3 regions of the Arthrobacter sp. P4_F11 genome follow, and region 2 is predicted to be linked to each of the others. Evidence: riboswitches for the same ligand, from Rfam matches in the RefSeq annotation. Region 2 holds a riboswitch; each other region holds the start of a gene.
The links. Region 2 has a riboswitch for cyclic di-AMP ahead of AC1DRO_RS19315 (NlpC/P60 family protein). Riboswitches for the same ligand answer to the same signal wherever they lie in the genome.

Region 1 (10,054 bases), on a different contig from region 2:
GGTCTTCCGCCAGCTCACCGAGGAGCTTGTCACGCTCCTCGCGTACGAAGCCACGCGTGACGTCCGCACCGAACCGGTGACCATCGAGACGCCCGTCAGCACCACCGTCGGCACCGCCTTCACCAAGCCGACCCCGCTGGTGGTCCCGATCCTCCGGGCCGGGCTGGGCATGCTCGAGGGCATGACCAAGCTGGTCCCCACGGCCGAGGTCGGCTTCCTGGGCATGGCCCGCGACGAAGAGACCCTGGACATCATCACCTACGCCGAGCGCCTCCCCGAGGACCTCACGGACCGGCAGATCTTCGTCCTCGATCCCATGCTGGCCACCGGCGGGACCCTGCGCGAGGCCATCAAGTTCCTCTTCAAGCGCGGCGCCTCCGACGTCACCTGCATCTGCCTGCTTGCCGCCCCGGAGGGCCTGGCCAAGCTGGAGGAAGAGCTGTCAGAGGCCAACGTGACGATCGTGCTGGCCTCGATCGACGAGAAGCTCAACGAGAAGTCCTACATCGTGCCCGGCCTGGGCGACGCCGGAGACCGCCTGTACGGCATCGCCGGCTAGGAGCGGCGCCGCCGAGGCGCAACACGGAGGGTCCCTTCCGCGCAGCCGCGGACCGCGCTAGCCTGTGCGGCATGGATTGGAAACTTGAACTCGTGTTTGTGCCGGTGTCCGATGTGGACCGGGCCAAGGATTTCTACGTCAACAAGGTGGGCTTCAACGCCGACTACGACGAACGGCCCATGGAGGGCCTCCGGTTCGTCCAGCTGACGCCACCGGGCTCCGGCTGCTCGATTGCCATCGGCGAGGGCCTCAACGACGCCCCGCCCGGTACCGCGCCCAGCCTGCAGCTTGTGGTCAGCGACATCCAGGCCGCGCACAAGCAGCTCAAGGACAACGGCGTGGACGTCAGCGACGTCGACGTCCAGGACTGGGGGCACTTTGTCCACTTCGCCGACCCCGACGGCAACAAGTGGGCGGTGCAGTACATCCCGCACCGGCCCAACGGCTGATCCCGGCAGGCTCCGCGCGGCCGGCTGACCCTGGGCCATGCGGCAGGATGGAGGCATGAGCTCTCCATCCCGTTCCGGCACCACCACCCTGACCGCCCGTGCCGTCCTGTTCGACATGGACGGCACGCTGGTGGATTCCACCAGCATCGTGGAGCAGGTGTGGACCACGTTTGCGGCCCGCTACGGCCTGGACATCGGCGAGATCCTGCGCTCCTCCCATGGCGTCCAGGCCATGGACACGGTCCGCAGGTTTGCCCCGGCCGGCTCCGACATCCGGGCCCTCGCGGCCGAGCTCGGCCGGATGGAGCTGGCCGAGACCCTGGGCATTGTTCCGGTGCCCGGTGCGCCGGAGCTGCTGTCGAGCCTGCCGCCGGATGCCGTGGCGCTGGTGACGAGCGCGTCACGGGACCTGGCCGGGGTCCGGATGGCAGCCGCGGGGATCGGCGTCCCGGCCGTCTCAGTCACATCGGAGGACATCATGCGGGGCAAGCCCCACCCTGAGGGATACCTCCGGGCGGCGTCCCTGCTGGGTGTCGTCCCGGCCGATGCGGTGGTGTTCGAGGACGCCCCGGCAGGCATTGCCGCGGGCATCGCCGCCGGCGCCCGGACCGTGGCGGTAGGGCCCAATACCGGCGAACTGCCGGACGGTGTGCTGCACATTCCCGACTACTCCGGGGTGGCCGTGACCACCCACGTCACCGGCGCCGGCCTGCGCACCCTGTCCTTCACCTTCTAGCCCCCACCTTTTAGCCCCGCCGCCGCCCGGCCCGGACCCGACGGCGTCGCCCGCCTACCCGGCCAGCAGGTACACGCTGGTCCCGCCCACGGTCCGGGCGGTGAAGTTGTCCTGCACCCACGCGGCAATCTGCGCGGCGTCGTTGGCTCCGCTTTCGCCCTGCATCATGCGCCCGGCAATGAAGTAGTGGATCTTGCCGTCGGCCACGTATTGCTGGAACTGCGCCAGGGTCGGTGCGGGGTCCGTGCCGTTGAACCCGCCCACGGCCATCACCGGGAGCCGCGTCGCCAGCTGGTAGCCGGCGGCGTTGTTGGATCCGACGACGGCGGCGGCCCACGTGTAGGTCCCGGCATCTGTCTGCAGCGCGGCCACGAGCGCCGCCGACGGCGTGCTGGCCCCGAGCAGGCCGCCCATTCCGCCCGCCCCTTGTCCGCGGCCCGTCCCGGCGCCTGTGCCTGTGCCGTTCGCCATCGTGGCACCGCCGAAGCCGCCTTCTGCCGCGCCGCCGAGGGCCGGCGGTATCCCGGCCCCGCCCCGTCCGGACACGGCCGGGCCGGCGCCGACAATCGAGCCGCTGTAGGCCGTGGCCGCGGTGGACAGCGAGTAGGCCAGCGGACCGGCGAGGGCCGCGGCGACGGCGAGCGCCGCCGTCGTCCGCGCCACCGTCCTGGACGCCACCATCCCCGTCCCCTTTACCCCCGGCGCCGCGGCGGCCAGCACCAGGCCGGCGGCGGCGAGCGCACCCAGGAGCGTCACCCAGCGCAGCCACGGCATGTACGCCGCGGTGCGGACCAGCAGTTCGGCGGCCATGGCCCCGGCCGCCACGATCGCCACCGCGAGGACGGCGGCGGCCACGGGCTGGTTCCGCCGCTGCCAGAGCAGGACGCCGCCGAGCCCGGCGAGCCCGGCGATCCCGGGCGCCAGCGCCACCATGTAGTACGGGTGGATGATCCCGGCCATGAAGCTGAACGTCAGCCCGGTAACGGCAACCCAGGAACCCCAGATGATCACCGAGGCCCGTACCGGGTCGGTGCGCGGCGCGCGGCGGCCCAGCCAGAACAGCCCCGCTCCGAGCAGCAGCACCGAGGGCAGCAGCCAGGCGATCTGGCCGCCGAACTCGCTGTTGAAGAGCCGGAACAGCCCGGGCGTGCCCCAGCCGTTGCTGCCGCCCACACTCCCGGTTTCATCCCCGTTCAGCCGGCCCAGGCCGTTGTAGCCCAGGGTCAGTTCCATGATGGAGTTGTTCTGCGAGCCGCCGATGTACGGGCGGTCCGCCGCCGGAATGAGTTCGACCGCGGCCAGCCACCAGCCGGCGGCGACAGCCATCGCCGCGCCCGCACCGAGCAGGTGAAGAATGCGCCTGCCCGCCGCTGCCGGCGCCGCGAGCAGGTAGGCCACGGCGAAACCGGGGACAACCAGCAGGACCTGGAGCTGCTTGGTGAGGAACCCGAAGCCCAGCAGCACCCCGGCGAACAGCAGCCAGCGCACGCGCGCGTCCTGGATGGAGCGCAAGACGGCGTAGGCGGCCGCGGTCATCAATAACACCAGCAGGGCGTCGGGGTTGTTGAACCGGAACATCAGGACGGCCACCGGTGTCAGCGCCATGACCGCACCAGCGAGTAGCCCCGCGCGGTGGGCCAGGCCGACGTCGGCCGTGGCGGGGGCCGCGGCCCGGCGGACGGCCAGATAGACCAGCCAGACCGTGCCGACCCCCATGAGCGCCTGCGGCACCAGGACGCTCCAGGAGCTCAGCCCGAAGATCCGCACCGACAAGCCCATCACCCACAGCGACGCCGGCGGCTTGTCCACGGTGATGGCGTTGGCGGCGTCGGAGGAGCCAAAGAACCAGGCCGCCCAATCCTGCGACCCGGCCTGGGCCGCCGCGGAGTAGAACGCGTTTGCCCAGCCGGAGGCGCCGAGGTTCCACAGGTACAGCACGGCCGTGGCCAGCAGCAGCCCTGCCAGTTCCAGCCGCATCCGCAGGGCCCGGGCGCCACGGAGGGCGCGCGTGCCGCCAGCAGCCGGGGGCTCCAGTCGCCGACGGCGGTCCCGGGCTTGCGGCCGCGGCCGCCCCGGCGTGCGGGCCGGCGCCGTGTCGGAGTGGGGGCTCAGGGTGTCAGTCATGGCGGTCTACGCTCCCAGTTTGTAGACGGTGGCGTTGCCCACGGTCTGGGCCTGGTAGTTTGCCGCGACCCAGGTGGCGACCTCGGAGTTGCCTCCGCGGCCCCCGCCCATGCCGCCCATGCCGCCGGAAATGAAGTAGCCGATCTCGCCGCGGTCCACCATCGCCTGGAACTGTGCGAGCGTCGGGTAGGGGTCGCCGCCGTTCCAGCCGCCGAGCGCGATCACGCTGGTGCCGGTGGCGAGTTCCAGGCCCGCGGCCTGGGTGGCGCCGGAGACAATCGCGGACCACTTGGCGCCGGAGGACTTCAGCAGCGCGGTCAACTCCGCCGAGGACGTTTCCCCGCCCGGGCCGCCGCCCATGCCGTCACCGCCGCCCATGCCGTCACTGCCTGTCCTGCCTGCCGCCCCGAAGCCGCCGCCCATCGCGGACGCGGTGGGGCCGGACATGGGGATCGAACCGGAATGCGGCTGGGCGACGGTCGCCAGTGTCCACGCGGTGCTTCCGAGCCCGCCGGCAAGCAGGCAGAGGACCACGACGCCAGCCGTGGCGGCCTTGCGGAACCGCGCCGGGAGAGCCGCCATACCGTCCGCCCGCAGGAGCAGGGCCGCGGCGGCGAGCACGCCCAGGACCACGATGATCACCCGGAGCCCCGGAAGCCAGGACGGGTCGCGGCCCAGGAGCACGGCGGACCAGACCGAGGTGGCCAGCACCGTCACGGCCAGGACAACCCGGGCCGGCAAGTAGGCCCGGCCCCGCCACAGTTCCAGGGAACCGATGCCCGCCAGCGCGGCGATGGCGGGGGCCAGCGCCACGGCGTAGTACGGATGCACGGTGCCGCTCATGAAGCTGAAGATTCCCGCCGTGATGACCAGCCAGCCGCCCCACAGCAGGAGCGCCGCACGGGTTTTCGAGGTCCTGGCCTCGCGCCGGGTGAACCACAGGCCGGCGGCCAGCAGGATCAGGGCCGCCGGCAGCAGCCAGGACACCTCGCCGCCGAAGCTGGTCCCGAACATCCGGGTGATCCCGGCCGCGCCGCCGAAGCCGACGTTTCCGTTGCCTCCCGGGCCGCCGGGGTTGCCTCCCAGGTTTCCTCCGGCGGGCATGCCCCCGCCTGACCCGGTGATCCGGCCCAGGCCGTTGTAGCCGAACGTGAGTTCCAGGAAGCTGTTGGTCTCCGACCCTGCCATGTACGGCCGGACCGAGGCCGGGGTCAGCTGGAACAGGACAACGTAGCTTCCGGCCACGACGGCGATCCCGGCGGCGGCGGCCAGCAGGTGCAGGAGCCGGCGGCCGAGGGTGGCGGGCGCCGCCCACAGGTAGGCCAGGGCCAGCCCGGGAACGATCAGGAAGCCCTGCAGCATCTTGCTCAGAAAGGCCAGGCCGATGACCGCGCCGGCCGCGGCGAGCCACTTCCAGCCGGCCTTCTCGATGGCGCGGGTGGTGAGGTAGGCCGCCAGCAGCAGGCACAGGGTGAGCATCGCGTCCGGGTTGTTGAACCGGAACATGAGGGCGGCTACCGGGGTCAGCGCCAGGGCGCCGCCGGCGAGCAGGCCCGCGGCCGGCCCGGACACCCGCTTGATGGTCAGGTAGAGAAGCCCGACGGCGGCCACTCCCATGAGCGCCTGGGGGATGAGCATGCTCAGGGCCGAGAAACCAAAGATCCGTCCCGCGAGGGCGGGGATCCAGAGTGCGGCCGGGGGTTTGTCCACCGTGATGGCATTGCCGGCGTCGAGGGAGCCGAAGAGCAGCGCGGTCCAGTCCTTGGTCCCGGCCTGGATCGCCGCGGCATAGAAGGAGTTGGCGTAGCCGGTGGCCTCCAGATTCCATAGGTACAACGCCGCGGTGATCACCAGGAGCAGCGCTGCCGAGGGCCGCACCCAGCGGGGCTGCGGTCCGAACAGCAGCCGGCCCCGGCGGCCTTGGGCGGCCGGCGCCGGGGACGCGGGCAGATGGGTCGCGGTCCCGCCGTCTCCGGGAACCGGGTGTTGCTGTTCCTCGGCGGCCGGCGGCCTGCCGGCCGGGGAACCGCCCTGGGCTCCGGCGGTGGGGCTGATGGTTGCCGTCATTTACTTGGCCTTTTCTGTGCGGGGGAGGGAAGGATCGGGGGCGCCGGAACGGCAGCGGCGGGCCTGTGGCGGAAAACAACCAGCCGGAAGAGCAAGAACTTCACGGCCGTGGCGGCCAGGTTGGCGGCGGTGACCGTGAGCAGTTCAAGCCAGCGGTCCGGTGCCGCTCCCGATGCGGCGTGAACGAGGGCGAGTGCGCCCGAGGTCAGGGCCAGCCCGATGCCGAAGACCAGCAGCCCCTCAAAATGGTGGCGAGCCGCCTGGCTGCTGCCCTGGATGCCGAACGTGAAGCGCCGGTTGGCCGCAGTGTTGGCCACGGCGGTGGTGAGCAACGCGAGGAAGTTTGCCAGCTGCGGGTCCACGAACCCGCGGCAGAGCAGGAAGATCGCCAGGTAGGCCAGGGTGGAGGCCACCCCGATGCTGCCGAAGCGGACGAGCTGTCCGAAGAGGCTTCCGCCGGGGCTTTGTTCCTGGGCCCGCGAGGCGGCCGGCAGCGGTCCACGGGCCAGGGCCGCGCGCAGGTCGGGAACCGGGATCCGGCCCGAGACCAGGTCCCGGCTCAACCGTGCCATGCCGCGCAAGTCCGCGAGGGCCGTCTGGACGATGTCCACGCTGGAATCCGGGTCGTCGGTCCAGTCCACCGGGACTTCGTGGACGCGCAGGCCGCACTTTTCTGCCAGGACCAGCAGCTCGGTGTCGAAGAACCAGGCGTTGTCCAGCGTGTGGGGAAGCAGCTGCCGGGCCACGTCCGCCCGGATCGCCTTGAAGCCGCACTGCGCGTCACTGAATTGGGCGCCCATGAGGGCCTGGAGCAGTAAGTTGTAGCTGCGCGAGATGAATTCCCGTTTGGGTCCGCGGACCACGCGGGAGTTGCGGGTCAGCCGCGTCCCGATCGCCAGGTCGGAGTGCCCGGAAATGAGCGGGGCTAGGAGCGGGCCGAGGGCCGCCAGATCAGTGGAAAGATCCACATCCATGTACGCCAGGACCGGCGACGGCGAGGCCAGCCACACCCTGCGAAGTGCGTTTCCGCGGCCCTTTTCCGCCATATGGACCACCGTCACTTCGCGCAGCTCGCGGGCTACCCGTTCCGCGGCCTTGAGCGTTCCATCGGTGCTGGCGTTGTCCGCCACGGTGATCCGGAAGGAATGCGGGAAGGCGCCGAGCAGGTACGCGTGGAGCCGGCGCAGGCAGGCCTCGAGGTCCCGTTCCTCGTTGAAGACCGGGATGGTGACGTCCAGCAGGGGCGTGCTGGCGCGCGTATCAATGGCCGTGCGCCGGCCGCCGGTGCCGGTCAGCGCCCCGGCGATCGGGCCCGGGACCGGTGCGTCGGCCAGCGCAAGCCCCGAGGGTGCCTCGGGGGTCGCCGGGCCAGCCGGCGTCGCCGTGGAGCGGGGCAGGGTTCCTGTGGCCTGGTCTGTGAATGTCATGGCTCAACTTTCCCGGCGGCCCATATGAGGGCTTTAGGGTCAAGCTGTGCGGGGACTGTGGAATTCTGGCCCGCCGGGCCGGTCCCGCAGTGGAGACGCAAGGAGGCCCCGGATCCATGCGGATCCGGGGCCTCCTTGGCGGGGGCGGCTAGTGCCGGTTTAGTACCAGTTGTGTGCGTAGTGGAAGTTCAGGGCACCGCAGGGGGAACCGTAGCGCGACTTGACGTAGTTCAGGCCCCAGTTGATCTGGGTCCGGTAGTTAGTCATGTAATCGGCGCCGGCGCTCGCCATCTTCGAGGCGGGCAGGGACTGGACCACGCCGTAGGCGCCGCTGCTGGCGTTCGTGGCGGTGGTCTTCCAGTCGGACTCCTTGGTCCACAGCTTGTGCAGGCACTGCATCTGGCCAGGTGCCCAGCCATAGCGGCCCAGCTGGGACGCGGCGTAGGCCTGCGCGCCGGCGGGGTCGTCGATTGCGACCGGTGCGGGGGCCGGAGCGGCTGCCGGTGCCGGAGCGGGTGCCGGAGCGGGAGCTGCCGCGGGAACCCGAGCAGGTGCGGGGGCTGCCGCGGGGGCCGGAGCAGGTGCTGCCGAGGCTGCCGGCGCGGCAGCAGCGGGGGCGTGGATCAGCGCTTCGGCTGCCTTAACCTCCGAGATCTGGGGAGCCACGTTCTTTTCCGCTGGAGCGCCCGGGCCAGCCACCTGGACCCGCTCGAAGTTGAGCTTGGCCAGCGGGTCGGCGATCGTGGCCGTCTGGCTCGCAACATTCGCCGTGTGGGCGCCGGGCTCTGCCGCTTGGCTGGCGGCACCGCCACCCAGTAGCAGTGCGCACGCGGCGGTGACGACGGCGGCACGGCGGCCGGTTACACCGAGCCCGGCGGCGAACCGCGACAGGGCGGATGCCTGCTTGACCGGTTCGGCGCGGTGGCGCGACTTGGCTGCGCCAACTGAGCGGGAATGCGAACCGCCGTCAGGGCGTGTTTGTACCTGGAATTCAGTCATGGTGGCCTCTCAACGCCGGCGGAGTTAGCTGTCGGGTTCGGATGAGGTCATCCGGCCGCACGGAACATCACGTGTCGGCTTCACCCCGAGGGCGCATGAAAGCAGAATGCCCGGGAACTCTGGGTCCCCCGCCTCTGCCTGGTCCAGCGGAATCCGGGAAGCGGCAGAGTTTGGCGTCCGTCCGGATATGCGGCACCGATGGCGGCGCACGCTAACGACGCTACAGGACCTGGCCGCTTAAGTCACATTTTGGTAACAGGAGTCACAGTGCCGGGGTGTCGGGTTGCGCCGGGTTCGCGGGCCGGCCGGTCCGGGCCGTTTGCGCCGACGGCGGCCGTTCCGGTTAAGCCGGCGGCGGCGCGGCGGGCAGCCGCACGGCGAACTCCGTGCGGCCCGGCCGGGACGTGACCTCGACTGTTCCTCCGTGGGCCTCCACGATCGACTGGACGATGGACAGGCCCAACCCGCTGGTGCCCTCGGACGTCGGCGCGGCGGTCGCCGTGCCGTGACCTCCGCGGCTGCCGGAAACGGCGCCGGAGGACGAGCGTGCGGGGGCCCCGGACCCTACCCTCGCCGTCGCGACGGCAGAATCGGCGGGGACGGCTGCGGGATTCGACGCCGGATTGGTGCGCGAGGCGTCGGCCCGGGCGAAGCGGGCGAAGACCCGGCCGATAAATTCCGGGGCGATGCCGCTGCCGTTGTCTGTCACGGTGACCACGGCACTGCCGTCAGCCGAGCGCATAACGCCCGTGACCACCTTGGTCCCGGGTTCAGTGTGCTTGCGCGCATTGGATAGCAGGTTGGCGAGGACCTGGTGAAGCTGGGTCGCATCACCGCGCACCACCACGGGCTCGTCCGGAAGTTCCAGCTGCCAGATGCGGTCCGGGGCCATGACTTTCTCATCGCTGACCGTCTCGATGGCCAGTTGGGTGAGGTCGACGTCGGAGATCTTGAGCGGCTGCCCCTCGTCCAGGCGCGCCAGCAGCAGCAGGTCCTCCACGAGCGTGGTCATCCGCTCGGACTGGCTTTGCACACGGGCGAGGGACCTCTCGCCGTCGGGGGTGAAATGCTCGGTCATCCGCATCAGCTCTGTGTAGCCGCGGATGGCCGTCAGCGGGGTGCGGAGTTCGTGCGAGGCGTCGGCGACGAACTGCCGGACCTTCATCTCGCTCTCCTGCCGCGCCTCGAGAGCGTTGGAGACGTTGTCCAGCATCTTGTTCAGCGCGTAGCCCACGCTGCCCACTTCCGTTCCGGGATGGGCCGCCGACGTCGGGACGCGGACCCCGAGCGCCACCTCGCCGGCGTCCAGCGGGAGACGGGAGACCTTGGTGGCGACCTCGGAGAGCTGTTCCAGCGGCTTCATGGTCCGCCGGATCAGGGCCGTGCCGGCGAGCCCGATCAGCACGAGTCCCCCTGCGGACACCACCACCATGGTCCAGACCAGGGAGGCCAGGGTGTTTTGTTTTTCTGCCAGCGGGAGTCCGGTCACGATCACGTCGCCGTACGGTGTGCGCGCGGCTGTGAGCCGGTAGGCGCCGGCCGAAAGGTTGCGGTCCACGGACACGCCGCTCGGGGTGAGGGCCAGGAGAACGTTGTTGTCGGCGGGGGAGAGGCTCTTGACCGCGCCGTCCCCGGCCAGGAATCCGGCCCTGCTGACTTCGCCGTCCACTATCCGTGCGTTCAGCGTCCCGAC
Region 2 (10,054 bases):
CGCGGGTCCTCGGCCGGCATGCTGGACATCGCGGACGACGGTGGACGCAATGCCGCCCTGGCGCCGTTCTACGCTGCGGCCGGCCGCACCTATCCTGCTTTTGTCTCCCTCGCCCTGCTGCCGGCATTGCTGGCCACCGCCAGGAGCCAGCTGCCGCGGCTGGTCCGTGCCGCAGCCCTCCTGACCTGCCTCGGTGCCCTGGCCACCGCGTTCACCATCCCCGCCTCCTTCGCCACGAACGATTGGCTCCTCGCGCAGCAGACCGTCAACTATCTGGCCGTGGTGGGTTACGTCCTGGGCCTTGGACTGTTCTGGGCGTCCGGGCTCGTCGCGAAGAAAACTAATAACACTCGCGCAACATTGCGCAAGAATGAGACATAGGGCATTCACAAAATCATTAGACCGTGAGAGAATCATGAATGTGTGAAAGCGGCAACCGCTTCGTGTACGGAAGTCAGCCGTGCGGAGCAGAGGCAGCCGTCCAAGCGCCATTGGGGGGATGAGTGGTAGCGGTCCGGAAGGACCGCTCCCACTCAGCCTGTTTAAGGGCATTTCCGTCGTTCCGGACAGTGCTAGCCGGATTCCCCTGCAGGGAAGGCGGCGTCAGGCGGCCCCGTCTTTCAGCGCACAAACCTCAGCGTGACCAGCTGGAAGGGCCGCAACGTCAGCTCGGCGGAATTGCCGCCTGCCGTCACTCCCGGGGCGTCGACGGGCCGTTCCAGCAGGTCCACGGCGTGCAGCCCGCGGACCGGGAAATTGGCCTTCACCACGCCGGTGGACCGCTCCCCCAGTGCTTCATAGAGCCGGACAATCACATCCCCGGAACCGTCCTCAGCGAGTTTGACCGCTTCAATGACAAGGGCCTGGTTGAACACGCTGACCAGCGGCTCCACCCCTTGCGCCCCGTGCACCACCCGCGGCGTCAGGTTGGTGCGGTAGCCCTCCTCGACGGCGTCGGCGATCGTGGCGCCCGGACGGACCGTGACGTGCAGCTCGTGCCTGCCCTGGTCCGCGCCGGGATCCGGAAACTTCGGTGCCCGCAGGAGCGAGAGCCGCACTGTGGTGGTGGTGCCGCCGTCGTCCTCCCGGACATTGCGGGAGACGTCGTGGCCGTAGCTGGAAGCGTTGGAGATCGCCACCCCATAGCCCGGCTCGGCGACGTGGATCCAGCGGTGGGCGCAGATTTCGAATTTCGCGGCCTCCCAGGACGTGTTGACATGGGTCGGGCGGAACACGTGCCCGAACTGCGTCTCCGCCGCCGACCGGTCCGCCCTGACATCCAATGCAAAGCCCAGCTTGAGCAGCTTTTCGCTCTCCTGCCAGTCCACGGCCGTGGTGATCGCGAGCGAGTCTGCACCCGGCGCGAGCGTAATCCGTTGGGTCACGGCGGAGGCCCCAGCCATCCGCTCCACCACCACGACGGCGTCCGGGCTTCCGCCCCGGGGGTCGCGCTCCAGTGCCACCGAAAGCGTCTGTTCCAAACGGACGACGTTCCTGCGGTAGAAGGCGTCGATGTCCCACGCGTCCCATTCATTGGGCGTGTCCCGGTGCAGCTCCAGGAGGTTTCCCACCTCGCCGGGAGCAATCGCCTCGCGTCCGGTGGCCCGGTCCGTGAGGGAGACCAGTAGTCCGCGGGCATCCACCACGGCACGGATGATGCCATTGTCCAGGATGTAGCCGCCGCCGTCCTCAGTGACCTCTACCGGCTGCCCGGGCCGGACCGGTTCGGCAGCCGCCAGGGCAGGCACGCCCAAGCGCTCGTGCGGGGCAGCGTTGAGCAGGAATTCGCGGCTGCCGGTGCCGAGGGCCGCCGCCGCGGCGTTCGTGATGATCGCTTCCAGTCCCCGTTCGACGGCGGCGTAGTTCCGTTCGGCGTCCTGGTGGACCCAGGCGATGGAACTTCCCGGCAGGATGTCGTGAAACTGCTGCAGCAGGACCAGCCGCCAGAGGCGCTTGAGCTCCGCAGCCGGGTAGCGGTGCCCGGTCCGCACAGCCGCGGTGGCACTCCAGAGCTCGGCTTCCCGGAGGAGGTGCTCGCTGCGCCTGTTCCCCAGCTTGGTCCTGGCCTGGCTGGTGTAGGTGCCGCGGTGCAGTTCCAGGTACATCTCCCCCACCCAAACCGGCAGGGGCTCATACTCGCCCTGGGCCTGGCTGAAGAAGCTGGCCGCCGAGCCGATCCGCACCTTCGGGGATCCTTCCAGATCCGCCGTGCGCTGCGCTGCGGCCAGCATCTCGCGGGTTGGGCCCCCGCCGCCGTCGCCGTACCCGAACGGAACCAGCGACGTGCCTCCCCGTCCGTGGTCCCGGTAGTTCCGTTCTGCGTGCGCCAGGTCCCGGGCGCTGAGGTCGGAGTTGTAGCTGTCCACAGGTGGGAAATGGGTGAATACCCGGGTGCCGTCGATTCCCTCCCAGTTGAAGGTGTGGTGAGGCATCCTGTTGACCTGGTTCCAGGAGATCTTCTGGGTCAGGAACCAGCGGCTGCCTGCGGCCTTGATGATCTGCGGCAGGGCCGCGGAATACCCGAACGTGTCCGGCAGCCACGCCTCCTGGCAATCGACCCCGAATTCGGCCAGGAAGAAGCTTTTACCCTCGAGGAACTGCCGTGCCATAGCCTCGCCGCCGGGCATGTTGGAGTCGGATTCGACCCACATCCCGCCGACGCAAACGAACCTGCCGGCGCGGACCTTGTCCCGGATGCGCCCGAAGAGCTCCGGATAGTACTCCTTCATCCACGCGAGCTGCTGGGCGGAGGAGCACGAAAAGATGAAATCGGGATTCTCGTCCATCAGTGCGACGACGTTGGAGAACGTCCGGGCGCACTTGCGGATGGTTTCCCGGACAGGCCACAACCAGGCCGAATCTATGTGGGCGTGGCCCGTGGCCACCAGCTGGTGCGCCGAGGCATAGGCCGGCCGGGACAGGGCATCGGCCAAGGCGGCCCGTCCGGCCTCCGCGGTCCCGGCAACGTCGTCGGGGTCCATGATGTCCAGCATGCGTTCGAGCGACCGCAGGATGTCGTGGCGGCGGGGCTGGTCCATGGGCAGCTCGTGCATGAGCCCGCTGAGCGTGAGGATGTCCTGCTGCAGTTCCCAGACAGTCTGGTTGCATTCGGCGATGGCGATCCTGCCGAGGCGATACTTCGGCTCGCTGCCCGACGTCGCCTTGTCGCCGTAGGGGGTGGCGGCGAAAGTCCAGTTCTGGGACAAGTCGGGGTTGGCTGCGGCTTCGACGTAGAAGTCAACGGCCATGCCACTGCCCAGGAGCTTGAGCGGGATGTACTGGTTCCGTGGCGAGATCGCCTTGATGATGGTCCCGTCGGACCGCCAGGCAATGCCTTCGCACTGGAAACCCGGGAGGTCGCCGCTGAAGCCGAGGTCCACGAGGACTTCCACGGAGGTTCCGGCCGCGGTTCCCCAGGCGTCCGGAACCTCACCCCGGAGCCGGAGCCACTTGGTGCTCCAGGGCCGGCCCCAGGCCGCGCCGTGTTCCTGGGGCGTGAACTCCTGCCGCAGGGCCTCGAGCACCGGCACGGGTTCGTCCGGCGCGTCCCAGCTGCTCAGCGTCAGCGGCACGCTGCGCGGGTAGACGGCCGGGCCGATCCGGTCACGCAGAAAGCGGTCCAGCCGGACTTCCGTAAGACGGCGGTCGTCGTGCAATGTGATCCTCTTCAGCGCTGGGGGGGTCCGATCGACTCCAATCGATGGATAAAACTTACGCCGCGGAGAACACATTGGCCAACTGTTGCCCCTAGCCGGCCGCAGGCGCCGGAACCGCGACGCGTTGCTGGCCCGCGTACACGTTCAGGCTGGTCCCGCGGCTGAACCCGGCCAGGGTCATCCCGCTGGCCTCGGCGAGCTCGACGGCCAGGCTCGAGGGGGCACTGACAGCGGCGAGGACCGGGATACCGGCGAGGGCCGCCTTTTGGACGAGCTCGAACGATGCCCGGCCGGACACCTGTAACACGGTGCCCCGGAGCGGGAGCAGGCCTTCGCGGAGCGCCCAGCCCACCACCTTGTCCACCGCGTTGTGCCGGCCCACGTCTTCGCGCAGGCACAGCAACTCGGCCGAGCCGTCGTCGGAGATCCTGAAGAGGCCGGCAGCGTGCACGCCGCCGGTGACTTCGAAGACCTCCTGGGCGGACCGGAGGGCGTCCGGGAGGGCCGCGAGCGTTTCGACGGGGACAGTCAGCGGATCGTGTGCCGGGCTGTAGTGCGATGACTTCCGAACGGCATCGATCGAGTCAGTGCCGCAGATGCCGCAGGAACTGGAGGTGAAGACGTTGCGTCCGGTCTCGGGCCGGACGACGTCGGGCCTGAGCTGCGCCTCCACCACGTTGAAGGTCTGCATGCCGTCGGCGTCTTCGCCGGCGCAGAACCTGAGCGAGACCAGCTGTTCGGGAGACCAGATGATCCCCTCCGAGACGAGGAAGCCTGCGACGAGGTCGAAGTCATTGCCCGGCGTTCGCATGGTAACGGAGAATGACATGTTGCCGAGCCGGATTTCCAGCGGTTCCTCGACGGCAAGGACGTCCTCCCGATGCCGGACCGGAAATTCGAGGGCCTGCGGGGACCCGTCCAGGACGATCTTGTGCACCTTGCGGCGCTGTGTCACACGGCCCATCCGGTGCTCCTAAGCAACATTGTGTGCCGCTGTTTGAAGCTAGCGGCTGTTTGAATCTTTGGTTGGTTCCATCATTGTAAGTGCCTGATCCTGGCGGCGTGCCTTGTCCCGGTGCCGTCGCAGCAGGCCAGGGCTCAGCCCAAAAGGGCACTCCAGTCCACCGGACCGTCGCTGGCCGCGGTTTTCCTGGCGGTCCGCTTCGCCGCCGGCTTCTGTTCGGCGGCCGCCGCCGAAGCGTCAGGCAACGGCGCACTCCACGGGAGGGCGAAGGCGGGGACGAGTTCCCCCAGCTGCACGCCATGGGGCGGGACCACCAGCACACCGTCGGCGGCGGCCAGCCCCCGCATCATTCCAGGGCCGGTGTGCTGCGCCGGCGATGCCATGCCGTAGAGCAGCCGGAAGGGCATGAGCCGGGTCCGGCCCGGGTCGGCGTCAATCGTCGAGCCGCAGGGCACCTCGCTGAGCGGGGGGATCACGCCGTGCCCGAGTGCCGCCAGGAGTGGGGCACCGATCGTGGACAGCGCCATCATGGCCGCGAGCGGGTTTCCTGGCAGGCCAAGGATGTAACGGCCGTCCGGCAGCTCGGCCAGCACGGCGGGGTGGCCCGGGCGCATGGCGATTCCGTCGATCAGCAGGCGGCCGCCGAGCTCGGCGACCGAGCGCCTGAGGTGGTCTGTCCCGGAGCGCCCCGTGCCGCCGGTGGTGATCACGACGTCGGCAGGAAGGTTTTCACCGGCAGGATCGGTGTCCTCGAGGGCGGCGAGCCACTCGGCGTAGGTATCGCCGACTTTCACTTCTTCGGTACAGATCCCGCCGAGCATTCCCACCACGGCGGCCAGTTGGGGTCCGAAGGTGTCGCGGACCTGCCCGGGTGCCGGTATCCCGCTCGTCACGACCTCGGAGCCAGTGAAAACGAGGCGGACCACGGCCTTGCCGAGCACGGGGAGGGCGTCACTTCCGGCCAGCGCGGCGAGCGCCAGATGGGCCGGGTTCAGGACCGTGCCGCCCTTGATCAGGACGTCCCCGGCGGCGGCTTCCTCCCCGGCCTTCCTGATGTGGTCGCCGTTGCGCGGGTCTCCCGGCTTCGCGGTGCCGCCCAGCTTCAGGACGGGCAGGCCGTCGTCGTCGGCGTCGATGATGCCGCTTTCGCTGCGCAACACTGCCTTGGCCCCGGGCGGGATGAGGCCGCCGGTGGCAATCGGGCTGGCCTGATGTGGGGCCAGACGCTGGCCGGGTTCGGCCAGGATCCAGGGCCCGCTGCCGTTGACGGCCCAACCGTCCATGGCAGAGGAAGCGTAATGGGGCATGTCCTGCCGGGCAACGACGTCCGCCGCGAGCGTCCGGCCAAGCGTCTGCCGCAGCGGAACAGGGGCGGCCGGGATGGGAACGGCGCACTCGAACGCGAGTTGCCGGGCCTCCTGCCACGTGTGGGCCAGGTGTCTGTGCGGCTCCGCGGCAGTGTCCTCGTCCCCTGCGTCCTCGTCCGCGGTGTCCTGGTCCGCGATGTGAGGGCCTCCAGGGCCGTCTACGAGAGCCTCTCCACCGCCATCTCTGACGCCATTTCCGCCGCTATCGTTGACGCCATCTTCACCTGCGGCGGTGGCGGGGCCATTGCCGTCCGGGGCCGCAGCCGTCATGCCCCGGAAGTTTCGGCGGCTGCGTAGTCCTTGGCGAGCCGGCGGGCAACGGCCATCGCGGACTCCATGGACACGGAGTCCGTGGCCTGCCCGGAGCCGGAGGCCAGGCCGGCCGCAAAGCCGGCAATGAATGTGGTCAGCGGTGCCGCCGGGCGCACCACGGAATGGGCGGCCACGCCGGCCAGGGCGAGGACCTCATTCACGTCAATCTCAACGTCGTCCAGCTCCAGGGCCTGGAGCAGGGCACGGCACCAGTCTTCCAGTGTTTCGTCCTGGCTTTTCACCGTTTGCCTCCATGGTCGAGTTCAGCTGTGCATAGCCGGGCCGGAGCCCGGACCGCCGTCGGGAATCCTGCCGGATACCCCCAGTGCGGACGCGTCATCCCAGGTGTCGACGTCATCCGTGGAACCCGGGGGAACGCGAACTTCCCGCACGTCCAGCCTAGCAAGAAGGGCGAACACCGACGCGTTTTCCAGCCGGTCCCGGGACGCGGCGTCCGCGACAGAACGTTGTAGCCCAGCCGTGCCATAAAAGCCCGCAAGCGGCTGCTTCCGGCCGTCGGCCGAGACGGCCATGACGCCGTCGGCCCCACCCCTTTCCGGCGTGCCTGCAGCAGACGCGGCCAGCGCCTCGGCCAGGGCACGGACCGCGCCTTCCGACCGGGGCATGTCACACGCCAGGACGAGGGTATAGGGCGCGGCGGCTGCGTGCCGGCTCGCGTGATCGGCGGCCAGGGCGGCCAGCCCCGCCGCGATGGCTGCGGCCGGACCCGCGAAGGGCGGCTCTTCCCGGCAGGTCAGGACGCCGCCGGGCAGGCCCCCGGGGTCGGGGCCGACGACGACGGTGAGCCCCGCCGCGCCCGCGGCCCGCAGTGACCGCTCCAGGAGGGTGGCGCCGTCGTAGATCAGCCCGGATTTGGGCACGCCGCCGAGGCGTGAGGACCGCCCCCCGGCGAGAATGATGGCATCGAACTCCATCGGTTCAGCCTAGCCCGGCGCCAGCGGCCACTGAACAAGCCGTAACGTGCGCCGGCAGCGTCTCCACCGGCTGATCAGCCAGCAAGGAGGCAGATCAGGCAGCCGATTCAGGCAGCAGGAACGGATCCCAGGCCGGCGTCGGCTTCTCGAGTTCCTTGATCTGCCAGATGGCACCCTTTGGCGGGCCCGGAACAAAACCGATCTTCCAGCCCATCTCCGCCGGCGTATGGTCGCTCTTGGCGTTGTTGCACCGCAGGCACGCCGCCACCAGGTTCTCCCAGGAGTCGGCTCCGCCCCGCGATTTGGGCTGGATGTGGTCGATGGTGTGGGCAGCCTTGCCGCAGTACGCGCAGCGGTGGGCATCCCGGCGCAGCACGCCGCGGCGGCTCACCGCAGTCATCGTGTTATACCTGGGCCGGATGTAGCGGTTCAGCAGGATCACGGACGGGCGGCCCAAAATGTCCTGGGGGCCGACCACGGGGTCGTCCCCTTCGGCCACCACGCTGGCCTTTCCGGTCAGGACAAGGACGAGCGCCCGGCGGAAGGTGATGACCGCCAGCGGTTCATATCCAGCATTCAGAACGAGAGTGCGCATCCGCATACCTCTTCACGGCCGCACCCGCCAGCGGCACGAGGGCCGGCTGCCCTCTGCATGGTCGGGCTATGGATCGACAACACAAGAGTAAACACTCAAGTGCTGGATCACCGAATATTTTTTCACCGGCGCGGTCCTCAGCGCGGAAAGTTCACTGCGCGGCAACGCAAAAGACCCCCGCCTGGAGGCGGGGGTCTTTCGGAATGCTGGGGTTCGTGCTTAGGCGCCGACGCGGATGAAGACCGGGCCGGAGCCGACGTTGACGCTGTACAGCGCGGTGGTGCCGCCGTTCCAGCCGCCGTGCACTGCCATGCCGTTGCCGACGTAGACCGCGATGTGAGCCATGCCCACGCCGCCGTTCTGGTAGTAGGCGAGGTCGCCCGGGCGTGCCTCGGCGGCGCTCACGGTGCGGCCCAGGGACAGGTAACCTGCCGGCCAGCCGTGGTAGTGGATGCCGGCCGCGGCCAGGGCGTTGGTGGCCAGGGCGGTGCAGTCCTGCGCCACGCCGATCTGTGCGTAGGCAGCAGCGGCGATGGTCGCGCCTGCGCCGCTTCCGATGCCCGCGGGGGCCTGGGCAGCGACGCCGCCGCTGACGCCCAGCTCGGTGCCGCCGGCGCGGGTGGCCGTGGCCGTGGCGTCCTGGACCTTCACGACGGGCTTGGGAGCCTCGACGACGGGAGCCGGCGTGGTGGTCACGGCGGGCTTCTCGTAGGAGATCGCGATGGTGGAAGCGGCCGAGATGGTGGCCGGAGCTGCGGACTGGACTTCCAGGGCCGAAGCGGAGGTGGATTCGCGCTGAACATTGGTTTCAGCAGCGTTGGCTGCGATTCCGCTGGTCAGGACCAGACCGGAAGCTGCGGCGATGACCGCGGCCTGACGGCCCACGCCGCCGGCGTTGTCGCCGACAGCCTTAGCAATTACAGCCAGCGAGTTGGTCTTGGTGACCTCGGCGCGGTGCCGTGCAACGTTTGCACGAGTAGTCATTAAGTTCTCTCTTTCGTGATCCTTGGACCGCGCGCTTTCGGGCACGGACTGAGGACGCTCCGGCATCTTGGGGGTACGCCGGATCGCCCCGAAATGGGTTACTTAGCGAAGGGTGTACTGCGAAGACGCGCCAAAAGCGGAAACTGCATGCTGTCCGGGCTCGGTAGAGATTGAGCCTGCGGAACGTGATCCAATCCGGGCGCCGGCAAGGGCGGCACGTGATGTGGATTCCAGCGGGCTCGACAGAGCCTCGCCGGTGCGCATGCGCGCAGAATTGTGGCGTGAAGACACGAAAGTAGCCTCTCCCAATGCCTACGAGGTGAGCTGTCGGATTCGGATGGGAGTCACCCGGCCGCGCTGCTTCCTGGGAAGCTTTGCGACTTAACCCCAAGGCCTTCTTTCGAAGGCCAAAATTGGTTCCCCCGCCCCTGCCAGACGATGTAATGCGAACGGACCTTGAGCGGTGGCAGAGCTAGGCAATCCACTCAAGAGCGCCAACTTCGGAAAAGTTGGCGTGCTTCAAACCCTACAGCAGTCCGGATCCAATGTCACATTCAGATCACGGCGTGTCACAAGAAGTTGAGAGCTGCCCATCGTCTTTCTAGAGCCAGCCGAGCGGGTCAACGACTTCGCCGTTGACCATCACTTCAAAGTGGAGGTGGCAGCCGGTGGAGGCGCCGGTGGTCCCGCTCATGGCGACGACGTCACCGCGGGAAACCTTCTGGCCGACCTTGACCGAGGCCGAGGACAGGTGGTTGTACGTGGTCTCCAGTCCGTTGCCGTGATCGATGACCACGCGGTTCCCCCCGCCGAAGGGATGCCAGCCGTTGAAGGTCACGGTGCCGCTGGCGGCCGCGTGGACCGCCGTGCCGCACTGGGCGGCGAAATCCTGGCCGCGGTGGAACTCCCCCGCGCCCCCGGTAATGGGGCTGACGCGGTAGCCGAAGGGCGAGGCCGTGACCAGCTGGTCGAGCGGCGCACCCAGGGTGCCGGCCGATGCCGCGCGGGTGATGGTGCCCACAGACTGGGCGCTCAGCAGCTGCTTGAGTTTCCCGTCCGGATCACCCTTCGTGGTGACGGCCGTGCGGTTGAAGTCGACTTTGGCGGCAGCGGCAGCGGTGACATCCGGCTGCACGGCAGCCGAGAGCGCGCCGGATTCTCCCGGATTCGAAGCCATCACCGGGCTCGTGACGGGGACCGTCACAGTCAGAACCAGACCAGTTGCGGCCAGTGCGATCCCG
Region 3 (10,054 bases), on a different contig from region 2:
CATGACCGGCGGCGTCCTGTCCCTCGGGTCCCTCGTTGGCTTCCTCACGGTGATGGGGATCGCCGCACGCAACGGCATCCTGCTGATCAACCACTGCCAGCATCTGGAAACCTATGAAGGCCAAACTTTCGGCCGGGACCTGGTGATGCGCGGGGCGGCGGAGCGGCTCTCGCCCATCCTCATGACCACCATGGCCACCGGGCTTGCACTGGTACCCCTGGTTGTCATGGGCAACATCCCGGGCCATGAAATTGAACACCCCATGGCCGTGGTTATCCTGGGCGGCCTGGTCACCTCCACCCTGCTCAATCTGTTCATCGTGCCCTCGCTCTATCTCCGGTTCGCCAAGTCCAGGAAGACCAGGGAGAAGGAACGCGCTGCCGCCGGGCCGGTGTCCGTCTAACAGCGGCCGGCCTCAGAACCTCAAACATCAGAACAGGGCGGCGGTCACGGTCCGGGTGAGCTGCTGAATGATCTGGGTGCGGGGGCCCATATCGGAGTAATTCCTGCCGCGGGTGTACACGACGAACACGAAGGCCCGGCCGTCCTTGTCCAGGACGGCCGCGTCATGCAGGTTTCCGAACAGCAGCCCATACTTGTGGTGAACCCCTACCCCGGGCGGAACCGCCGGCGGGATCAGTGTCTCAAAGTTGGTGTTCTGCATATAGGACAAGAGCTGGGCGGTGTTGCGGGCATCGAGCAGCTGTCCCGTGTAGAGCAACTGGAGGGTCCTGGCCATTTCTGCGGGCGTCAGCAGGTTGACCGTGCGGTCGTAGGATATCCCGATCGAGGCGGCGTAATCCGTGATGCCCCGCGCGCCGACCGCCCGCAGGATCAGCGCCCACGAGTCGTTGTTGCTCTGCTGGACCATCCGGCGGATCTGGGTGCCGGCCGTCGAGTTGCCCATGGGGGCGGTCAGCGAGGCGCGGCCGGTCTCAACGAGGTGGTAATACGCCGACGCGGCCAGAATTTTTGCCGTGCTGGCGGCAACAAACTTGTCCTGGATCCCGTAGCCGTGGACCACGCCGTCGGAGACATCGATCAAGGACACCCCCAGGGCATAGGCACTGTTGGCCGTGATGATCCCGTTGATCTGGCTGTCCAGTTCCGGGTCAATGGCCGGGACCGCGACGGCAGGCACGGCGGGGACCTCAGCGGGCTTCCCCGCGGCCGCCGAGACGGCGCCGGCCGCGGGCGAAGCAGTTGCGGGCAGGTCAGATGCCGGCGGAACGGTCCGGCCGGCATCCGTGACCGGCGCCGTCGGCGTCGCTGCAGCGGCCGGCGGGTCAACGGGTAGCGCCGCCTGGACGCCTGCATAGACGCCGGCAGCCACAAGGGCCAGTGCGACGGCGGCCGCCGTCAGATACTGTCGCCGGGCCCTCCCCTCACGCCGGGCGAGGGACCGCGGACCGGGCCGGGAACCGTCGTTGACCCGGTGCCCGCCGGAGCGGTAGTGGCGCGGCGCCGGCTTCGGGACCGGCCCCGTGCTGTTGTTCGAATCGTTCGCAGGCATCATTCTTCCCCGAAGGTGACTGACCGCGGTGGGGCCATAGACTTCCAGCATTCTTCCCCCTGGCGGCTTCCCGCGCAAGGGCACGGCTCCGGGAAAAAGTGGGTCTGCCATCCGAAGCAGCGGCGTACGCTGGTGAAAACGTAAGGAGCGGCGATGCGCAAAATCATCCTGGCCATGCAGGTGTCCCTCGACGGATTCTTCGAGGGCCCGGACCGGGACATCAGCTGGCACATGGTCGACGACGAGCTGCACCGCCATTTCAACCAGCAGCTCAGCACCATGGGTGCCTTCCTCGACGGCCGCGTCACGTACGAGCTGATGGAAGGGTTCTGGCCCACCGCGGACCAGGACCCGGCCGCCGGCGCAGTGACGGCCGAGTTCGCCCGGATTTGGCGGGACATGCCCAAGATCGTGTATTCCCGGACGCTGACATCTGCGGCCTGGAACACCACCGTGGTCCGGGAGGTGGTGCCGGAAGAAGTGCTGGCCCTGAAAGAGCAGCCGGGCGGGGACCTGGCCCTGGGCGGGGCAGAACTGGCCGACACCTTCCGGCGGCTCGGGCTGATCGACGAATACTGGCTGTATGTCCATCCGGTCCTGATCGGACGGGGCCGCCCCCTGTTCAAGGCTGCGGACAGCATAGCCCAGCTCCGGCTGCTGGAGACGCGCGCCTTCGGCAACGGGGTGGCGCTGTTGCGCTACGCCGCGTAGCCGGCACGGATCATCCAGACGTAGCCCCTCGGCCGGCGCCGCGACACTTTCTTAAGCGTTTCTTAACGGGCTGGCGGAAGAGTGGGAGTCGTCGCCTGTCCGGGCGCCCTTGTCCCGAGCCGGAGGATCCCATGACTGGACCTGCCCCTGTTAAGAGCGATGCGCCGCTGGGCGGTGCTGGAGCACTCAGCCGAAGTGGAGCACCAAGCCGTCCCGACGCCGTGCGCCCCGCCGCGGGTCCCCGGCTGTGGGCCCTCCCCCAGGTCCGCCACTGGTTAGTGCTGGGCGTCCTGCTGTCGGCCGCCGTCGTGGCATTGGGCCTGGCGGCGCAGCTGACACCCGGCTTCAGCGCCGCCGAGCTCGGGGTCGATCAGGACCTGAGCCAGCACCACGCCGCCGCCCTGACCGCCGTCGCGATGGCGCTGAATGTCGTGTTTGGCCCGGTGGCGGGCCTCGCGCTGATCGGCGCCGCGGCGCTGTACATCTGGCTGTTCCGCGGCGGCCTGGCCAAGGCGATTGCCTTCGGCCTCGTGGCATCATCCGGCTGGGTGGCAAGTGAATTCTTCAAGCTCCTCGTGGCCCGCCAGCGGCCCAGCCCTGCCCTGCTGTTCGATCCCCTGGCTCCGGAAACGGGTTCCAACAGCTTCCCGAGCGGCCACGTGTCCTTTGCTGTGGCACTGGGATTGGCAGTGTACTTCCTGGCCAGTGGAACCCGCTGGGCCAAGGTCACGGCCGTCGCGGCGGCGGTGATGGCCCTCGTCGTAGCCTGGTCACGGCTGTACATCGGCGTCCACTACCCCACGGATGTCGCGGCGTCGTTCCTGGCCTCGAGCGCAGCCGTGGTCCTGCTCGCGGGACTGTGGAACCTTCTCGCGCCACGGATAGCGGCGCGGATCCGGGCCCGTTCGGGCAGCCGGCCGCTGGGCGCCGAGGAGAAATGAGAATGCCCGTCCTGGACGTTTTTGCCTCCCTTCCGGCCGTCCACGCCGCCGGAACATTGTCCCTGCTGGACCCGGCAAGCCTGCTCGCCGGGTTGGGCCCGGCCGCACTGGGTGTGATCGCCGTGATGGTCTTCATCGAATCGGGCGTGCTCTTTCCCTTCCTGCCCGGCGACTCCCTGTTGTTCACCGCAGGACTTCTGCACCAGCAGCTGCAACTGACGTTGCCTGTGCTGATCGGCGTCGTCACCGCGGCCGCGGTCGCCGGGGACCAGGTCGGCTACATGCTCGGACGGAAACTTGGCCGGCGATGGTTCAAGGACGACGCCCGGATCCTGAAGACAGCGCACCTGACCACCACGGAGGACTTCTTCCGCCGCCACGGCGGGGCCGCCGTCGTGCTGGCCCGCTTCGTCCCCATGGTCCGGACGTTTGCTCCGCTGACCGCCGGGACCGCGCGCTATGACTACAAATCCTTCACCCTGTGGAATATCACTGGCGCCGTCGCATGGGCGGCCTCCGTGACGATGCTTGGCACCTGGCTGGGGCATTTTGACATCATCGCCAGGAACATCGACGCCATCGTCGTGGCCATGGTGCTCGTCTCCGTCGTGCCGGGGGTGGTGCAGCTCATCAAACGCCGTCGGAACTCCCGCGGCGCAGGCGCAGTCGCAGACAAAGCCGCCGGCGACACGGCGGAAGAACCCGGGGCCGGACTGCGGACTGAGGAAATGGCCGCGGAAGAATAGCTGACATGACCTCCGCTGACCTTCCGTCCCTGCTGCTCGTCGAGGACGACGCCGTCCTGGGACCGCTCATCGCCGAGCTCCTGGACCCGGACTACCGGGTCCAGTTGGTCACCAACGGCCGCGACGGCCTCCACCAGGGGCTGACCGGGAGCTGGGACGTCATGGTGGTGGACCGCGGGCTGCCCGCCATGGACGGCATCGCCCTCATCACGGCTTTGCGGTCGAAAGGCATTGCCACGCCCATCCTGATCCTGACCGCGTTGGGCGATGCCGACGAAAAAGTCAGGGGCCTGGACGCCGGCGCCAACGATTACGTGACCAAGCCGTTCGACGCCGGCGAACTGGCAGCACGCCTGCGCGCACTGACGCGGACTTTCACTCCCCCGGCCCCGGCACCGGTGGCGATCGGGGACTGGGAACTGGATCCAACGCAGCGCTCCGTCCGTTCCGTCTACGGGCAAACGGTGTCACTGACCGCAAAGGAAGGCCAGCTGCTGGCAGCCCTTGCCGCGGAACCGGACCGCGTCTTCACCCGGGATGAGCTCCTCGCGGCGTGCTTCCACGCCTCGGAACAGCCCGGCGTGATCGATACCTATGTTCATCACCTGCGCCGGAAGATCTCCAAAGCCGTGATCCGCACGGTGCACGGCCTCGGATACCAGATCGGCGAAGCCCATGAGTGACGGCTGGCCGGCCGGCGGAAATCCGGACCACTCCATCCTGCGCAAGGCTTCCCTCAAGGTCGCGGTGCGGATCAGTGCTGCGTGCGCGGTCATGGTTCTCGGGCTGCTCGCCGCCACGGCGCTGTACCTCACGAACCAACTGGCCCATCCTGAAGTGCCGGGCTCGGCGACGGCCGGGACGGCCTACACCTACCTGGATTCCAAGGATGTCCTCGAAGCCATGATCATCGCCGGGGTAGCGGGGATCCTGCTGGCCGGCATCGTCGGGTGGCTCAGCGCGCGCAGCGCGATTCGTCCCCTCAGTGATGCCCTGGCAAGGGAGCGGCGTTTCGTCCAGGACGCCAGCCACGAATTGCGCACGCCATTGACCATCCTGGACACCAGGATCCAGCTGGCCCAGCGCAACACTGTGCCCGGCTCCAGGCAAAGCCACGACCTGGCCCGGATCCGGGAGGACGCCGCGACGCTGACAGGGATTGTCAACGAACTGCTCCTCGCGGCAACCGCGGAGGCCCCGGACCGCTCCGCGCCCCCTGCCGACCTCGCCGACGCTGCCGCCAGCGTCGCCGGCAGCCTCCAGCAGGTGGCAGAGCAGCGGCAGGTGCGCCTGGAATTCCATGCCGCTGCCCGGCCGCTGGCCCGGATCGAGAAGAGTGCGCTGCGGCGTGCCGTGCTGGCCCTGGCGGACAACGCGCTGGCCCACACGCCTCCGGGCGGCCGCGTGTCCATCACGACCTCAATCGAACAGAAGCGCGCCGTGATCACGGTGGCGGACTCCGGGACCGGAATCACCGGCGTCGATCAGGCCCGGATCTTTGACCGGTTCGTGCGGACGGCCGGCACCGGCACCTCACAGGGACAGCGGAGCTTTGGCATCGGCCTGGCCCTGGTCCGGGAGATTGCCGTCGCGGCCGGGGGCACCGTCGAGGTGGCCGCGACGGGCGGCGAAGGAACCGTCATGAAATTGACGCTTCCGCTCATGGGCAGCGGGAATCCCTGAGGACCCTGCGCCGGGGAAAGCTATGCCATCGGGATCCCGGACCCCCGAATGCGGAGACAGGAAAGACCGGCGGTCGAGTTGCCCCCAAGGGAACTCGACCGCCGGTCTTTCCGGACTGCCTGGCCCCGGGTCGGGGCCGTGCGGCTTAGGCGCGGACGAACGTCACGCCGCCGGTCGCGGTGAGCCAGGACAGCGGGTGGACCATGGTCTGGTTCTTGCCGTTCATGCCGCCACTGACCACCTGGCCGTTGCCGGCGTAGATGCCGACGTGGCCGGACTGGACCACCATGTCACCGGGCTGCGGCGTCGCTACAACGGTTCCAAGGCCAAGGAACGCGCGGGGACCGATGTCGCCAACGGGCTTACCCGCGGCGCCAAGGGCCTTTTCCACCATGGCAGTGCAGTCCTGGGTGATGCCCACCTGGCTGTAGGCGGCCGAGAGCATGATGGCGTTGCGTCCGCCCGCGGGCGCCGCGGCCGGCGCTGCTGCCGGAGCTGCTGCCGGAGCGGCCTGCACCTGGATGACGGGCTTGGCCGGAGCCTTGGGCGCCGCCGCCGGGGCTGCAGCGGGAGCCGGAGCCGGCGCGACGGGCTGTTCGATGACCGGCGCGGCAACAGAATCCACTGCGGGGCGCTCGAAGCTGATCTTGACGCTTGAATCGGCACTGACGGGGGCACTGACCTGTCCGGTGACGTCGACGTTCGACGCCGGAGCAGAGTCACGCTGCACCGGGGCGGTGGCGGCGTTGGCGGCCATTCCGCTGGTCAGGACCAGGCCGGATGCGGCGGCGAGGACGGCGGCATGGCGCGCAAAAGTATTGACTGAAGTCATGAAAAATGTAGCCTCTCCCAATGCCTGCGAGGTGAGCTGTCGGATTCGGATGGGAGGCACCCGGCCGCACTCCCGGGCCCGTCGTTTGCGGGCACTGTGCGGCTTCACCCCAAGACCTGCATATCAGCAGGTCAAAAGTGGTTTCCCCGTCTCTGCCGGACGTTGATGCGAGTTACCCCCGGGCCGCGGCAGAGTTAGGCAATCGGCTGGGGAGCGCCCGTATCGGAGACAACAGGCACTCATCAACCGTAGCGCGAACCGCACCCGAAAGTCACATTCAGGTAACGGAGCCATGATGCCGGGCCGCAATTTGCCCATAGGGCGGCGCCGTTTCCGAACATAGGATGATGCCATCAGCACCACCGGAAGCGGAGGCCCGAAAATGAACAGCCAGTGTGTCGCCATCTGCCAGTTGAGCACTCAGCCCCAAGAGGATTTCGACGTCAACACCGAGCTGCTGATCCTCGACGGCGGGGACGTCCACGTGACCACATGGGACGCGGAACCGCGTGACGGGGGTTTCGACGAGCACATCCTCAATGACCGGGTGGACGCGCTCGGGTACATGGTTGTCAACGACTGGGCCTTCCTGGACGGCAAGGCCTACGCGGTGGTGGAACGGCGGTCAGGCCCGGCGCCGGCCGGCCGCCGAGAACCGTGACCTTCCTGTCCCTGGCGCTGATCGCCGTCATCGCCCTGGCCGGCCCCCTGCTGGCCCTGCCGGCGCGCTGGCACCTGCCTGTCATGCTGGGTGAGCTGCTGGCCGGCATCGCGATCGGGCGCTCAGGCCTGGCCCTGGTGGACCCCGCGGACCCGACGTTCACCCTGCTGGCCAATATCGGGTTTGCGCTGATGATGTTCGTGGCAGGCACCCACGTTCCCGTGCGGGATCCGCACATCCGTGGCGCCCTCGGCAAAGGCTCCCGCCGGGCGATGGTGGCCGCAGCGGCAGCGGTGGTGGTCGGAACCGGCATCGGTCTGCTGTTCGGGACTGGACATGCTCCCCTCTACGTCGTGCTGCTGGCGTCCTCGTCGGCCGCCCTGGTGCTTCCAATCGTCGATTCCCTGCGCCTCGGCGGCCCAGATGTCGTCGCTATGACAGCGCAGGTGGCAATTGCCGACACGGCCTGCATTGTGGCGTTGCCGCTCCTGGTGGATCCGCCCCACGCAGTCCAGGCGGCGCTGGGTGTCCTCGTGGTGACCGGGTGCGCGGTAGTGCTCTTTGTCGGCTTGCGCTGGCTGGAGCGCCAGGGAATCCGTCGGCGCGTGCACCGGCTCTCGGAAAGCCGCAAGTTTGCCCTGGAGCTACGGATCCAGTTGGCCGTGCTCTTCACCCTGGCCGGTGTCGCGACGTGGAGCAATGTGTCTGTGATGATGGCAGGCTTTTCTTTCGGCCTGGTGATGGCTGCGGTCGGCGAACCGCGGCGGCTGGCCCGGCAACTGTTCGCGCTCAGCGACGGCTTCCTGGGTCCGCTCTTCTTCGTGTGGCTGGGTGCATCGCTGACGCTCAAGGACCTGGCCGGGCACCCGGACATGATGGCCCTCGGCCTGTTGCTGGGGGCCGGGGCCCTGCTGGCGCACGCCGACCTGGCTTTCCTGGGACTCCCGCTGTCGCTGGGGGTGTTGTCGGCGGCCCAGCTTGGCGTACCGGTGGCTGCGGCGAGCATCGGCACGCAGCTTCAGGTCCTGCTCCCAGGCGAGGCCGCGGCCCTGCTGGTGGGAGCGCTTGTCACCATAGCCGCGAGCGCCGTCGCCGGGTCACGGGCGGCGAGGACTTTCGCGGTCCCGGCAAATGCCGGCGGCAAGTCCGGAAATTCCGGCAGCGCCGTCGGGCAGGGCGATCCGGGGGGTCCGACGGCCTGACAGTCCGAATGTCTACATGCCTGGACCAAAGCCGGGCCGGCGGCGAAGGTTCGGAGGGTTATTATCCAACGGATGTGAATTGCAGCTCCGGCCTCCGCTTTGCCATCTCTGCCAGGACCCGGGAGACGGCATCCCGGACCGCTGTGCCGTCGGCGTCGAACGTCCCGCCCGGCTCGCCGAGCACCGCGTTGGCGTGCCGGACGAACCTGTCCCAGTCCCCCGCGCCCGCGCGCAGCGCCAGCAACGGCGAGAGAAGCGCGGCCCGGCGCAGCCAGGCATCGGGCTCGCGCACCCACCGGTCCAGCACGCTGTCGGCCCGCACCCTGGCCAGAACATCGAGTCCGTCCACCAGAGGTCCGACGACGTCGACGGCGAGCGGATCCACAAGGTCCCGCACCCGCGCCTGCCGGATGAAGCCCTCCAGCCGGGTGAGGTCGGAGTTGGTCAGCAGCGTCACGTTGGCCTGGAGCAGGACCACGGCGGCCAGCCGGCGCTCGAAAACCGGCGCAGGCCCCCGGCCGGAGCCTCCGGGCCCGGAGCCCCACAGTTCGGAACTCAGCAAAGTGACCTCATCGCGGGACAGCCCGGGATAGCGGCGGCCGGCATCCCGGACCGTGCCGCGTACGGCGCCCACGGACGTGCCGTAGAACCGGAGGCCGCTGCCCGCCGGCTCCGTTTCCAGCCGCGCCTGAAGCTGCTCAGCGCGGCGCCAGGAAGCTTCGCGCTGCAGCGAGAGGTCGATGAATTCGCCGGCATCACTCACCCTTCCATTCTTTCCCCTCGCGGCTCGCGGCGGAAACGCGGTGCCAAGCCGTCCTGGGCGGTGGGCCCGGACCATCTGCCTAGACTGAACTGGCAAGCCTCCGATCGAAAGCGGTTTACGCAACCATGCACACCAAGCTGACACTCGCCATCGCACTTTCCGTCATGACGCTGGGGGTGGCAGGGTGCGCTGCCCCTGCGCCATCTACCGCACCGTCGCCTGAGTCACCTGCGGCATCCGCGGCGCCGGCTCCTGATTTCGCTTTAGACATCACGGGGGCGCCCGGCCGGATCGCCCAGGCCGGCCTCACGGTGCTGACGGCGGAGGGCAACGTGGACCACTATCACGCACATCTGGACGTGCTGAAGGACGGCAAGCCCATCGCGGTGGCGGCCAATATCGGCATCACCGCCGGAGCTGACCACAGGGCCAACGGCATCTCAGCACTGCACACCCACGACACCACGGGCGTGGTCCACATCGAGTCCCCCACCGCCGGTCAGGCCTTCACCCTCGGGCAGCTCCTGACGGAGTGGGGCGTCCTCGGTGGCAACGGCGCCCCCGGCACCGGTGGGGGTTCGCTGGATGGCTGGACCGTTTACGTGAACGGCCGGAAGTTCGACGCCGGGATCCGGGACCTCCCGTTCAAGGCGCACGACGAGATCGTCCTGTCCTACGGCACCGCGCCGGCGACGATCCAGGCCTCCTACGATTTTCCGCCCGGAGAGTGAGGTGGCCGGAGAGTGAGGGGACCGGAGGCGACGGCGGGCGGCATCCCCGTACCTGCACAACTGTGCAGCAGTCTCCCCACGCAACCCCCACTGGCACCACTGCCGTCGAAAAATGCATGCACAAACGTGCATGTCGCAGCGATCCGCGGAGCACCTTCCCTAGCGTGAATTGAGAGACGTGAGTCGGATCACAGCGGGGGCTGATCCCCTACCTCACTTCCATTCCCACAGACCGTCACAGATGACGCGTCCAACCGAAGAGGTAATCCGT

Region 1: it holds a riboswitch for cyclic di-AMP, as region 2 does, so the genes downstream of both, AC1DRO_RS03435 (aggregation-promoting factor C-terminal-like domain-containing protein) here and AC1DRO_RS19315 (NlpC/P60 family protein) in region 2, are expected to answer to the same signal.
Region 3: it holds a riboswitch for cyclic di-AMP, as region 2 does, so the genes downstream of both, AC1DRO_RS00140 (hypothetical protein) here and AC1DRO_RS19315 (NlpC/P60 family protein) in region 2, are expected to answer to the same signal.

Annotation. Positions count from the first base shown of each region.
Region 1 is NZ_JBFUJK010000002.1:89,768-99,821, reverse strand. Features, by position in the region: gene upp (uracil phosphoribosyltransferase) at 1-559, shown strand, start outside; gene AC1DRO_RS03460 (glyoxalase superfamily protein) at 631-1,008, shown strand; gene AC1DRO_RS03455 (HAD-IA family hydrolase) at 1,064-1,744, shown strand; gene AC1DRO_RS03450 (ArnT family glycosyltransferase) at 1,799-3,868, opposite strand; gene AC1DRO_RS03445 (glycosyltransferase family 39 protein) at 3,875-5,935, opposite strand; gene AC1DRO_RS03440 (bifunctional glycosyltransferase family 2/GtrA family protein) at 5,932-7,362, opposite strand; gene AC1DRO_RS03435 (aggregation-promoting factor C-terminal-like domain-containing protein) at 7,522-8,361, opposite strand; cyclic di-AMP (ydaO/yuaA leader) riboswitch at 8,361-8,520, opposite strand; gene AC1DRO_RS03430 (sensor histidine kinase) at 8,705-10,054, opposite strand, start outside.
Region 2 is NZ_JBFUJK010000021.1:39,246-49,299, forward strand. Features, by position in the region: gene AC1DRO_RS19280 (hypothetical protein) at 1-381, shown strand, start outside; gene AC1DRO_RS19285 (alpha-mannosidase) at 621-3,656, opposite strand; gene fdhD (formate dehydrogenase accessory sulfurtransferase FdhD) at 3,748-4,620, opposite strand; gene AC1DRO_RS19295 (molybdopterin molybdotransferase MoeA) at 4,755-6,257, opposite strand; gene AC1DRO_RS19300 (DUF6457 domain-containing protein) at 6,254-6,541, opposite strand; gene mobA (molybdenum cofactor guanylyltransferase) at 6,563-7,234, opposite strand; gene AC1DRO_RS19310 (HNH endonuclease) at 7,329-7,829, opposite strand; gene AC1DRO_RS19315 (NlpC/P60 family protein) at 8,049-8,813, opposite strand; cyclic di-AMP (ydaO/yuaA leader) riboswitch at 9,109-9,278, opposite strand; gene AC1DRO_RS19320 (M23 family metallopeptidase) at 9,415-10,054, opposite strand, start outside.
Region 3 is NZ_JBFUJK010000001.1:24,234-34,287, reverse strand. Features, by position in the region: gene AC1DRO_RS00175 (efflux RND transporter permease subunit) at 1-403, shown strand, start outside; gene AC1DRO_RS00170 (serine hydrolase) at 431-1,516, opposite strand; gene AC1DRO_RS00165 (dihydrofolate reductase family protein) at 1,667-2,224, shown strand; gene AC1DRO_RS00160 (phosphatase PAP2 family protein) at 2,356-3,165, shown strand; gene AC1DRO_RS00155 (DedA family protein) at 3,168-3,911, shown strand; gene AC1DRO_RS00150 (response regulator transcription factor) at 3,917-4,594, shown strand; gene AC1DRO_RS00145 (sensor histidine kinase) at 4,587-5,594, shown strand; gene AC1DRO_RS00140 (hypothetical protein) at 5,740-6,426, opposite strand; cyclic di-AMP (ydaO/yuaA leader) riboswitch at 6,434-6,637, opposite strand; gene AC1DRO_RS00135 (hypothetical protein) at 6,809-7,087, shown strand; gene AC1DRO_RS00130 (cation:proton antiporter) at 7,084-8,289, shown strand; gene AC1DRO_RS00125 (DNA alkylation repair protein) at 8,351-9,052, opposite strand; gene AC1DRO_RS00120 (hypothetical protein) at 9,178-9,783, shown strand.